4 regions of the Rhizobium beringeri genome follow, and region 2 is predicted to be linked to each of the others. Evidence: predicted binding sites of a transcription regulator. Region 2 holds the regulator's gene; each other region holds the start of a gene.
What was found. Region 2 encodes PhoB, which activates phosphate uptake and scavenging genes when phosphate is short. Its sites were predicted from a motif close to TGTCATNNANCTGTCAT; they were not measured.
Positions count from the first base shown of each region.

Region 1 (2,198 bases), 4.4 Mb from region 2:
TGACGTGCCGCCTCCCGGCGGTGAAAGCCTGCGCGACACCGGCGCCCGCGTCTGGCCCTACTACCTCACCGAGATCCTGCCGCGCGTGCTCAGAGGCGAGAAGGTGCTGGTTGCCGCACACGGCAATTCGCTGCGCTCGCTGGTGATGGTGCTCGACAAGCTGAGCCGCGAAGGCGTGCTCGCCCTCAACCTCGCGACCGGCGTTCCGATGGTCTACAAGCTGAAGGCGGATTCCACCGTCGCTTCCAAGGAAGTGCTCGGCGACATGTCGGGCGCACATTGATCTCACCTGCTCTTTCCCCGCTTCAGCGGGGAAAGGCGCTCAGTTCTCGATGGTGAACTGCACCCGGTCGGCCGCGAAACGGCTGATCGAATATTGCACCGGCACGCCCTCAAGATCGGTATTCATCGCCTTGGCGATCAGCAGGATGGCACCGGGAGTGAGTTCGAGGTCGGCCATATCGGCTGCACTCGCATGGGCGGCCGTTACCTCGGTCGTCGCCCGGACATAATCCGGCAGGCCGAGTTCGGCGAAAGCCTTGGTGATCGATTCCTCCGTCCGGTAAGCCGCACCGATACCGGCAAAGCGTTCGGCGGGAAACCAGCTTGTCGCCCTTGAAACCGGCCGCTTGTCTGCCTGGCGCAATGTTTCCAGGCGGATCACCTGTTCTCCCGGGTTCAGGCCCAGCCAGCGGGCGATCTCGGCACTCGCTTCTTCCTGCGCCTCATCGAGCAACAGGCCGCGCATTTCACGCGCCTGATCGCCAATGCCGGCGGTGAATCGCGTGCGCCGCGTGATCGGGAAATTCAGCCGCTCCTTGCGCTCGATCAGCGTGCCGCGACCTTGTACCGCACGGACGATACCCTCCTGCGCCAGTGCCGCCAGCGCACTGCGCACCGTATGCCGGTTGACGCCGAATTGCAGAGCCAGCACGGTTTCCGGCGGCACCATTCCCGTTTCGTCATAGGCTCCGGCGCTGATCGCCTCGCGAATCCGATCGGCGATCTGGCGCCAGAGCGCCACGCCGGTCTGCCTTTGCACCTGCTTTAATCCCGCCATTCCACCCCTGCCCTGCCATTTCACGCCTTCTGCTACAGCGTCCTTTGCGCGTCTTAAAAGGCGCGCGGCGCTGTAGGATGTCACATGCTTGTCACGACATCAATTTAGAGCTAAGTATCTCTTGTATGGTTGTCTATATCAATAGACATTTTAAGGGAAGCGGCGATGATATTAGCGGACAGGACAGACGCTGCGTCACAGACGGTATCCGGGCGCAAACGCGCCGCCGATCTGCTGGCGCGCGCGGAGCGCAGCGAACTCTCAGCGGTCTTCGATGCGCTGCCGCAAAAGCCTGTGGCCCATCAGGTGCGCGGACCGGAGACCGGGCTGGTGATGGTGCGCGGACGCATCGGCGGCGGCGGCGCTCCCTTCAATCTGGGCGAAGTGACCGTGACGCGGGCCACGGTCCGGCTCGACACCGGCTCGGTCGGCCATGCACAGGCGCTCGGCACTGACCGCGAGAAGGCCAGGCTTGCGGCGATCTTCGACGCGCTCTGGCAGGAGGACGCGACGAAGGATTTCGTCGAACAGGCACTGCTTTTACCAATCGCCGAACGGATCGCCGATGCCGAACGCCGCAAGGCGGATGAGACGGCGGCGACACGCGTCGATTTCTTCACCATGGTGCGGGGAGACAACTGATGGGTCTGAAGACAGAAGCTCTGACCGGCGGCTTTGCCGAGCCGGTCTTCCATGCCCAGAGCGTCTTCAAGATGCTGATGGACGGCACGGCCCGCCCCGGCACGATCCAGACCGTTCAGCCCGATGTCGCTCCGCCGGCACCGCTCGGCATCGCCGCCGGCACCATCGCGCTGACGCTTTGCGACCACGACACGCCCGTCTGGCTTTCCCAGGGACTGGCGAGATCCGCTTTGCCGGAGTGGCTCGGCTTCCATACCGGCGCGCCGTTGACCACCGAAAAAGCCGAGGCGCGTTTTGCCTTCACCGAGGCCGGCACCGCACTTTCCTCCTTCGGTCTCTTTGCATCAGGCACGCAGGAATATCCCGACCGCTCGACGACTGTTGTCATCGAACTCGCAGAACTCGAGGGCGGCCGCAGGCTGGCGCTGATGGGCCCAGGCATCCAGAGCGTGACGGAGATCGCGCCTATCGGCCTGCCGGAGACCTTCATGCGGCT
Region 1 is NZ_SILG01000001.1:4,562,538-4,564,735, reverse strand. It holds gene ELH03_RS22610 (2,3-bisphosphoglycerate-dependent phosphoglycerate mutase) at 1-283, shown strand, start outside; gene phnF (phosphonate metabolism transcriptional regulator PhnF) at 323-1,060, opposite strand; gene phnG (phosphonate C-P lyase system protein PhnG) at 1,226-1,702, shown strand; gene phnH (phosphonate C-P lyase system protein PhnH) at 1,702-2,198, shown strand, end outside.
Region 1: phnG (phosphonate C-P lyase system protein PhnG) is a predicted target of PhoB. The motif match lies at 1,139-1,155, and genes of this name have one in related genera.

Region 2 (2,198 bases):
TATTCGAGGATAAAGCCCCATGGCATCGACACATATTTTTTCTGCCTATGATGATGATTTGAAGTTCCTGTCCAGGCGGATTTCCGAAATGGGCGGCCTGGCCGAGCAGATGGTCAGTGAATCCGTACGCGCCCTCGTCAACGGCGATACCGCGCTGGCGCAGAAGGTCATTTCGGACGACGTGATCCTCGATCACGCCGAACGCGAAATCGGCGACAAGGCGATCGTCACCATCGCCCGCCGTCAGCCGATGGCTTCGGACCTGCGCGAAATCATGGGTTCGATCCGCATCGCCGCCGATCTCGAACGCGTTGGCGACCTCGGCAAGAACACCGCCAAGCGCGTCATCGCCGTCCAAAGCACCGGCGTTCCCCGCAAGCTCGCCCGCGGCCTCGAGCATCTGTCCGAGCTGGCGCTCGTCCAGCTCAAGGAAGTGCTCGATGTCTACACCAATCGTTCCGCCGACAAGGCGAATGCGATCCGCGAACGCGACAACGAGATCGACGCGATGTACACCTCGCTGTTTCGCGAGCTCCTGACTTACATGATGGAAGATCCGCGCAACATCACCAGCTGCACGCATCTTCTCTTCTGCGCCAAGAACATCGAGCGCATCGGCGACCACGCCACCAACATCGCCGAGACGATCTTTTACATGACGACAGGCGCGCAGCCGGAAGGCGACCGTCCGAAGGACGACAGCGCCAACACCGTCGGCGCGGTCACCGAATAACCGCCCACACCCGCCGCTTGCGTGCGCGCCCATCCGGGCGCGCAAGAGGTCGCAGCCAATTCTGATTTTGCGCAGGATGCAGTGCTTAAATCACTCCCGATTTAAGGATCATGCGCGAGGAGACCGACACGCATGATCCCGAGAGTTGCAGTTGTTGAAGACGAGGAAGCCCTCAGCGTGCTTCTTCGCTACAATCTCGAAGCGGAAGGCTTCGAGGTCGATACCATCCTTCGTGGCGACGAAGCCGAAATGCGGCTTCAGGAGCGCACGCCCGATCTTCTCATCCTCGATTGGATGTTGCCCGGCGTCTCCGGCATCGAGCTCTGCCGGCGCCTGCGCATGCGGCCGGAAACCGAGCGCCTGCCGATCATCATGCTGACGGCGCGCGGCGAAGAGAGCGAGCGTGTTCGCGGATTGTCGACGGGCGCCGACGATTATGTCGTCAAGCCCTTCTCGACCCCGGAACTCGTTGCCCGCGTCAAAGCGATGCTGCGGCGCGCCCGTCCCGAGGTGCTGTCCACGGTCCTGAAATGTGGTGACATCGAGCTCGACCGCGAGACCCATCGCGTCCATCGCAAAACCCGCGAAGTCCGCCTCGGCCCCACCGAATTCCGCCTGCTGGAATTCCTGATGTCGTCGCCGGGCCGGGTCTTCTCCCGCTCACAGCTTCTCGACGGCGTCTGGGGCCACGACATCTATGTCGACGAGCGCACCGTCGACGTCCATGTCGGCCGCCTGCGTAAGGCGCTAAATTTTTCCAACATGCAGGACGTCATCCGCACCGTCCGCGGCGCCGGTTATTCGATGGAAGCCTGAGGGCTGCCGCTCGGCCGACGGCTCTTTCGTCATGCTCGGGACAAGTCCACTGCCATTCCGTTCACTCTAGTGGCGGCCCCTCACCCTAACCCTCTCCCCGTAAAAACGGGGAGAGGGGCCGTGCCCTATGAGAGGTGAGTGGGAATGGAGAGGTCGCGGCATATCCCCTTCGCCCCGGTTAAGGGGGCCGAAGGACGGGTCGAGACCCGTGGCTCGACCCCGGTGGTAGCGGCAGCCGGATGAGGGGCAGCCACCGGTACGAACCAAAATCGCATAAAAAAACGGGCCGCTCGGCCCGTTTTCTGCATTCTAACGATGGTCACGCCGCTCAGCTGGCCCGCGCTGCTGCCCGGCGGCGTTCGTTGACCGGCTGGTAGGCGAGCTTCTGGTGGTAGCTGCAATAGGGCGAATTGTCGGGGGATTCGCAGCCGCAGAAATGGAAGTCGTCCTTCAGGGGATCGCCGACCGGCCACTTGCAGGTGCGTTCGGTCAGTTCCGTCAGGCCGAGGCGTCGGGAAATCGGCACGACCACGTTGCCTCTCGGCACGTATTCCATTTCCTCGATCGTTTCGATCTCGATCTCTTCCTTCAGCATGGTCGCGCCCTGCTGGCGGGTAACGGTGCGAGTGGCGACCCGTGAGGTGTAGTT
Region 2 is NZ_SILG01000001.1:181,171-183,368, forward strand. It holds gene phoU (phosphate signaling complex protein PhoU) at 20-733, shown strand; gene phoB (phosphate regulon transcriptional regulator PhoB) at 866-1,549, shown strand; gene ELH03_RS01000 (GcrA family cell cycle regulator) at 1,878-2,198, opposite strand, start outside.

Region 3 (2,198 bases), 3.9 Mb from region 2:
TCCTGGCGTCGTCCGCCGTGCAGTTCGCAATCTCGGTGCTCGGCGTCCTGATCTTCGCAGGCCTAACCGCCTACGATACACAGCGGATCAAGGAATTGTACCTGGAAGCCGATGACGTCGCCGTCGCCGGTCGCAAGGCGATCATGGGCGCGCTGACGCTCTATCTCGACTTCATCAACCTCTTCATGTTCCTGCTGCAGTTCATGGGCAACCGTAAATAAGCAGGACAGACTGAGATCGAAAAGGCGGCTTCGGCCGCCTTTTTTGTTGCGCGGGCTTTCGCGGGGTGGTTTGAAGGCCTTACCCACTCCTATGGACCTGCCGCGAAATGTCCTTCCTCCTGCGCGATGCCTCGAACGCCGATATTCCCGCCATTGCCGATATCTATCGCGAATCCGTCCTGAACGGCGTCGCGAGCTATGAGATCGTGCCGCCCTCCGAGGCCGAGATGGCGCTGCGTTTTTCGGCGATCGTCAGCCAGCAATATCCCTATATTGCCGCAACCGATGCGGATGGAACCCTGCTCGGCTACGCCTATGCCTCAGCCTTTCGCACGCGTCCTGCCTATCGCTGGCTGGTCGAGGATTCGATCTATCTGGCGCCTGAAGCCCGGGGCCGGGGCATCGGCAAGGCGCTGCTCGCCGAACTGATCGACCGCTGCACCGGACTCGGTTTCCGTCAGATGGCAGCCGTCATCGGCGGCGCCAGCCCCGCCTCGATCGCGCTTCATCGCACGGCCGGCTTCGAGGAGGTTGGTCTAATGAAGGGCACCGGCTACAAGCACGGCCGCTGGCTGGACACGATGTTCATGCAGCGCGCGCTCGGCGAAGCCATGACGAGCGATCCGGATCCGTCCGTCTATCCCGGCACGCTGTTTGACGGCTGATGCGGGTTTATTTGTCGACCAGCTTCAGGGCCTTGTCGAACACCTTCAGCACCTGGTTCAGCTCGTGACCGCGCTTCAGGATCGTGCCGTTGGTGTTGATCACGGAATAGGCGCCCTGCTTGGCGGCGAGCTTCGGGTTTTTCTCGATGCGGAAGAGCGGCATTTCGCCGGAACGCTTGAAGACGGAAAAGACTGCCCGGTCCTTCAGGTGATCGATGGCGTAGTCGCGCCATTCACCGTCACCGACCATACGGCCGTAGATCCAGAGGATCGCGTCCAGTTCGCGCCGGTGAAAGGTCACCGGAAGCGGGTCCTTGCTTTGCTTGTATTCCCTGAGATCGACGACGACTGAGGAACTGTGGTCGACGGAACGGCTTTCGCCGTGTCGCAAATCCGGCTGATCTGTCATCAGTCTCACAAGGCCTCCACATGTGACAGGAGAGTGACAGTTTGCCCGAGCCGCTGCAAATTGCAAGAGTGCCGTCCGCCACATTCGGCCGCACCACAGCGCCGCGCGTCTCTCGCGCAAGGACGCTCTAGCACTTGAGTCTGCGCATCATGCCTCCCGAAAGCTGGGTCCGATTTTCGGAAGCCGTGATGTGCTGGGCAGACCAACGCTTTCTCTACAGCGCCGCATTTCAGTCAAAACAGCGCCTCATTTGCAGGAGATTTATGAATTCCAGTTTGGCGCCAGCGCGCCAAAGGGCCCGGCGGAGCGTATCGACCTTAACCCCAGCCCCGAATACGCTCGGCCGGGCCGCCCCAGCATTTCATCCGTAACCGGATGAAATTTCAGATATTTTTTCCAGCCATCACTACGGTCGCGCCAAGTATCGCAGCCGGATCGCCGTCTGCGGTCGCCGATTGCAGCAGAATCGCGCAGCCCTCGAGCTGCGGCCGCTGCAGGACGCTGGCCGGCAGCGTCAGACTGGTCGCCTTGCCGTCCCACATGCCGACGGTTTCGACATTGGTGACGCTATGCAGATAGGAGATCTTCTGGCCGCTGTTCTCGCCCTTTTCGACGTCGATTGTCTTTTCCTTGTCGAAATAGACCATCACGACATTGGCTTTGCCCTGCCCCGCGCCGATCTTGATCTCCAGCTCATCGCCGCGCATCGCGGCACTGATGGGAACGGTCAGGCCGTTGCCTTCGCTGCTAAAGGTGTCGATCTTGCTGTTGATGCCGTTGAGATCGGCGCCGGCCAGATGGCCGCGTCCGTTGACGATGGCTTGCGGCGTGTAGACGTTGCTGCGGCCCATCGTCCTGGCATAGCCATACTGCCGCTCGGTGTTTTCCTTGGAGCTTAGCGTA
Region 3 is NZ_SILG01000001.1:4,107,323-4,109,520, forward strand. It holds gene ELH03_RS20490 (Bax inhibitor-1/YccA family protein) at 1-221, shown strand, start outside; gene ELH03_RS20495 (GNAT family N-acetyltransferase) at 329-886, shown strand; gene ELH03_RS20500 (DUF2794 domain-containing protein) at 894-1,295, opposite strand; gene ELH03_RS20505 (DUF1223 domain-containing protein) at 1,679-2,198, opposite strand, start outside.
Region 3: ELH03_RS20500 (DUF2794 domain-containing protein) is a predicted target of PhoB. The motif match lies at 1,318-1,334, and genes of this name have one in related genera.

Region 4 (2,198 bases), 2.9 Mb from region 2:
CCGGCAGGTTGGGCGAAGGTGCAAGCGGCGGCCTGCTCGGCGCGCTGATGCCGCATATGCCGGACCGGTGGTCGGAGAAGAAGCAGTTCCAGTTCGATGCGCTGGTCTCGCTCGAAGCCGAAATCACAGCGCTCGAAGCCGAGACCGGGCTTTCCGCCGGTTATAACAGGTCCGGACGGCTGATCCCGCTGCCGAAGCCGCATCTCAACAAAATAGCGCGCGGCCATTTCGAGGACGCTGAACAGCATTGGCGGGTGGGCGAGCGCCGCTTCCATTGGCATGTGCTCGACAGGCTACCGGTCAACGGCTGGATCGAGGCGTCTGCCGGCGAGAGCGGCTTCGTGCACGACACGCTCGCCGCCCGCGTTGCGCCCCGCTTACTGATCGCAGCGCTTATCGCCTTCCTGCGGCGGGCAAAGCATGTTCGTATCCTGGAGCATGCGACGGTTGCCGGCCTCGATCCTGATCGCGGCACGACCGAAATCAACGGTGAAACGATCGCTTTTAGTCACTGCATCCTGGCCGCCGGCCATCGCTCCTTTCCATTGCTGCAAGCGCTGACGCCGGGGCTGAAGCAACCGCTCGGCCAGCCGGTCAAGGGGCAGGCAGCCCTGTTGAAAGCCGATATCGACCCGGCGCTACCGACGATCTTTCTGGACGGGCTCTATGTCGTCGCGCATGAGGGCGGGCACGCGGCAATCGGCAGCACCAGCGAGAACCGTTTTGACGATCCCAGTTCGACCGACGCCCAGCTCGACGTGCTGATCGAGGCGGCGCGCGGCATCGTGCCGACGCTTCGCGACGCTCCCGTTGTCGAGCGCTGGGCCGGGCTTCGTCCGAAGGCGATCGACCGGGATCCAATGATCGGCCGCCATCCCTATCACCGGCGCCTGATCGCGCTGACCGGCGGCTTCAAGGTCAGCTTCGGCCTCGCCCACCGGCTGGCGGAGGCGGCGATATGTATCGTAGGCGATACAGACTGCGGATTTTTGCTGCCGGAAAGCTTCGCAATTTCAAGCCATATTGCGGCGGCTTCACGTTAAACGTGAATTAGGCGCCGCTGCGTTTCGTTATTCTGTCATGCAAATCACCTATCTGCTTGCGCATCGACAGCGCCGGATCTGAACGGCGCTCACTTCCTTGATGGAGGAAATTGCATGCGCTATGCCATTTGCTTCACGCCTCCGGCGAGCGATCCGCTGTCGCTCGTGGCCGCCAATTGGCTTGGCCGAAACGTGTTTTCGGGCGATATGATGGAGCCTCCGGCAGTTCGTGGCCTCGGCATTCACGAGATCGCCTTCCATACCGCCGTGCCGCGGCGCTACGGATTTCACGGGGTTTTGAAGGCGCCGTTCCACTTGTCCCGCGACATGCCCGAATCGCAACTCCTGCGCGATCTTATGCGTTTTTCCGGGACCTTCATTCCCTTCCAGATTCCGCGTATCGAAGTCGCCCGGCTCGGCAATTTCTACAGCCTGCTGCCGAGCACTCCCTGCGAGCAAATCCAGTATCTTGCTTCGGCGATCGTGCAGGAATTCGATCGTTTCCGCGCGCCGCTCAGCGAGGCCGAGATTGAACGCAGCGATCCGGACGGGCTGTCGGCGACGCAATTTGCCAATCTGCATCGCTGGGGCAATCCCTATGTGATGGAGGAGTTCCGCTTTCATATGCCGGTGACAGGCCCCGTCAACGCGATCGACATGCCGCGGATCGAGCCGGTGTTGCGAACGATCTTCGAGCCTGTCCTGAGCGAGCCTGTCACGGTTTCGAACGTGGCGCTGATGATCGAGGAGGGCACGGGCGGTCCTTTCCGCGTTCATTCGCTGCATCCGATGGGCAAGGTCAGCGCACGCAAAATCGCCTAAGGATGCTGATGAGCTAAAGCCTTATGCTGCAAAGGCAAAATCCGGCCGAGCAGTTTCCGTCTCGACATTCCGGCTGCGGATGCTACCGTTCCCCGTCTTTTCAGAAGGTGATTTGATGGTATCCGAGACTTATCCGCGCAATCTCGTTGGTTACGGGCGCCTGACGCCCGATCCGAAATGGCCGGACGAGGCACGCGTCGCCGTGCAGTTCGTCATCAACTACGAGGAGGGCGGTGAAAGCTCGATCCTCGACGGCGATCCGGCGTCCGAAAACCTGCTGTCGGAGATCGTCGGTGCGGCCGCCTGGCCAGGGCAGCGCAACCTCAACATGGA
Region 4 is NZ_SILG01000001.1:3,113,511-3,115,708, reverse strand. It holds gene ELH03_RS15740 (NAD(P)/FAD-dependent oxidoreductase) at 1-1,043, shown strand, start outside; gene ELH03_RS15735 (DUF1045 domain-containing protein) at 1,158-1,865, shown strand; gene puuE (allantoinase PuuE) at 1,981-2,198, shown strand, end outside.
Region 4: ELH03_RS15735 (DUF1045 domain-containing protein) is a predicted target of PhoB. The motif match lies at 1,066-1,082, and genes of this name have one in related genera.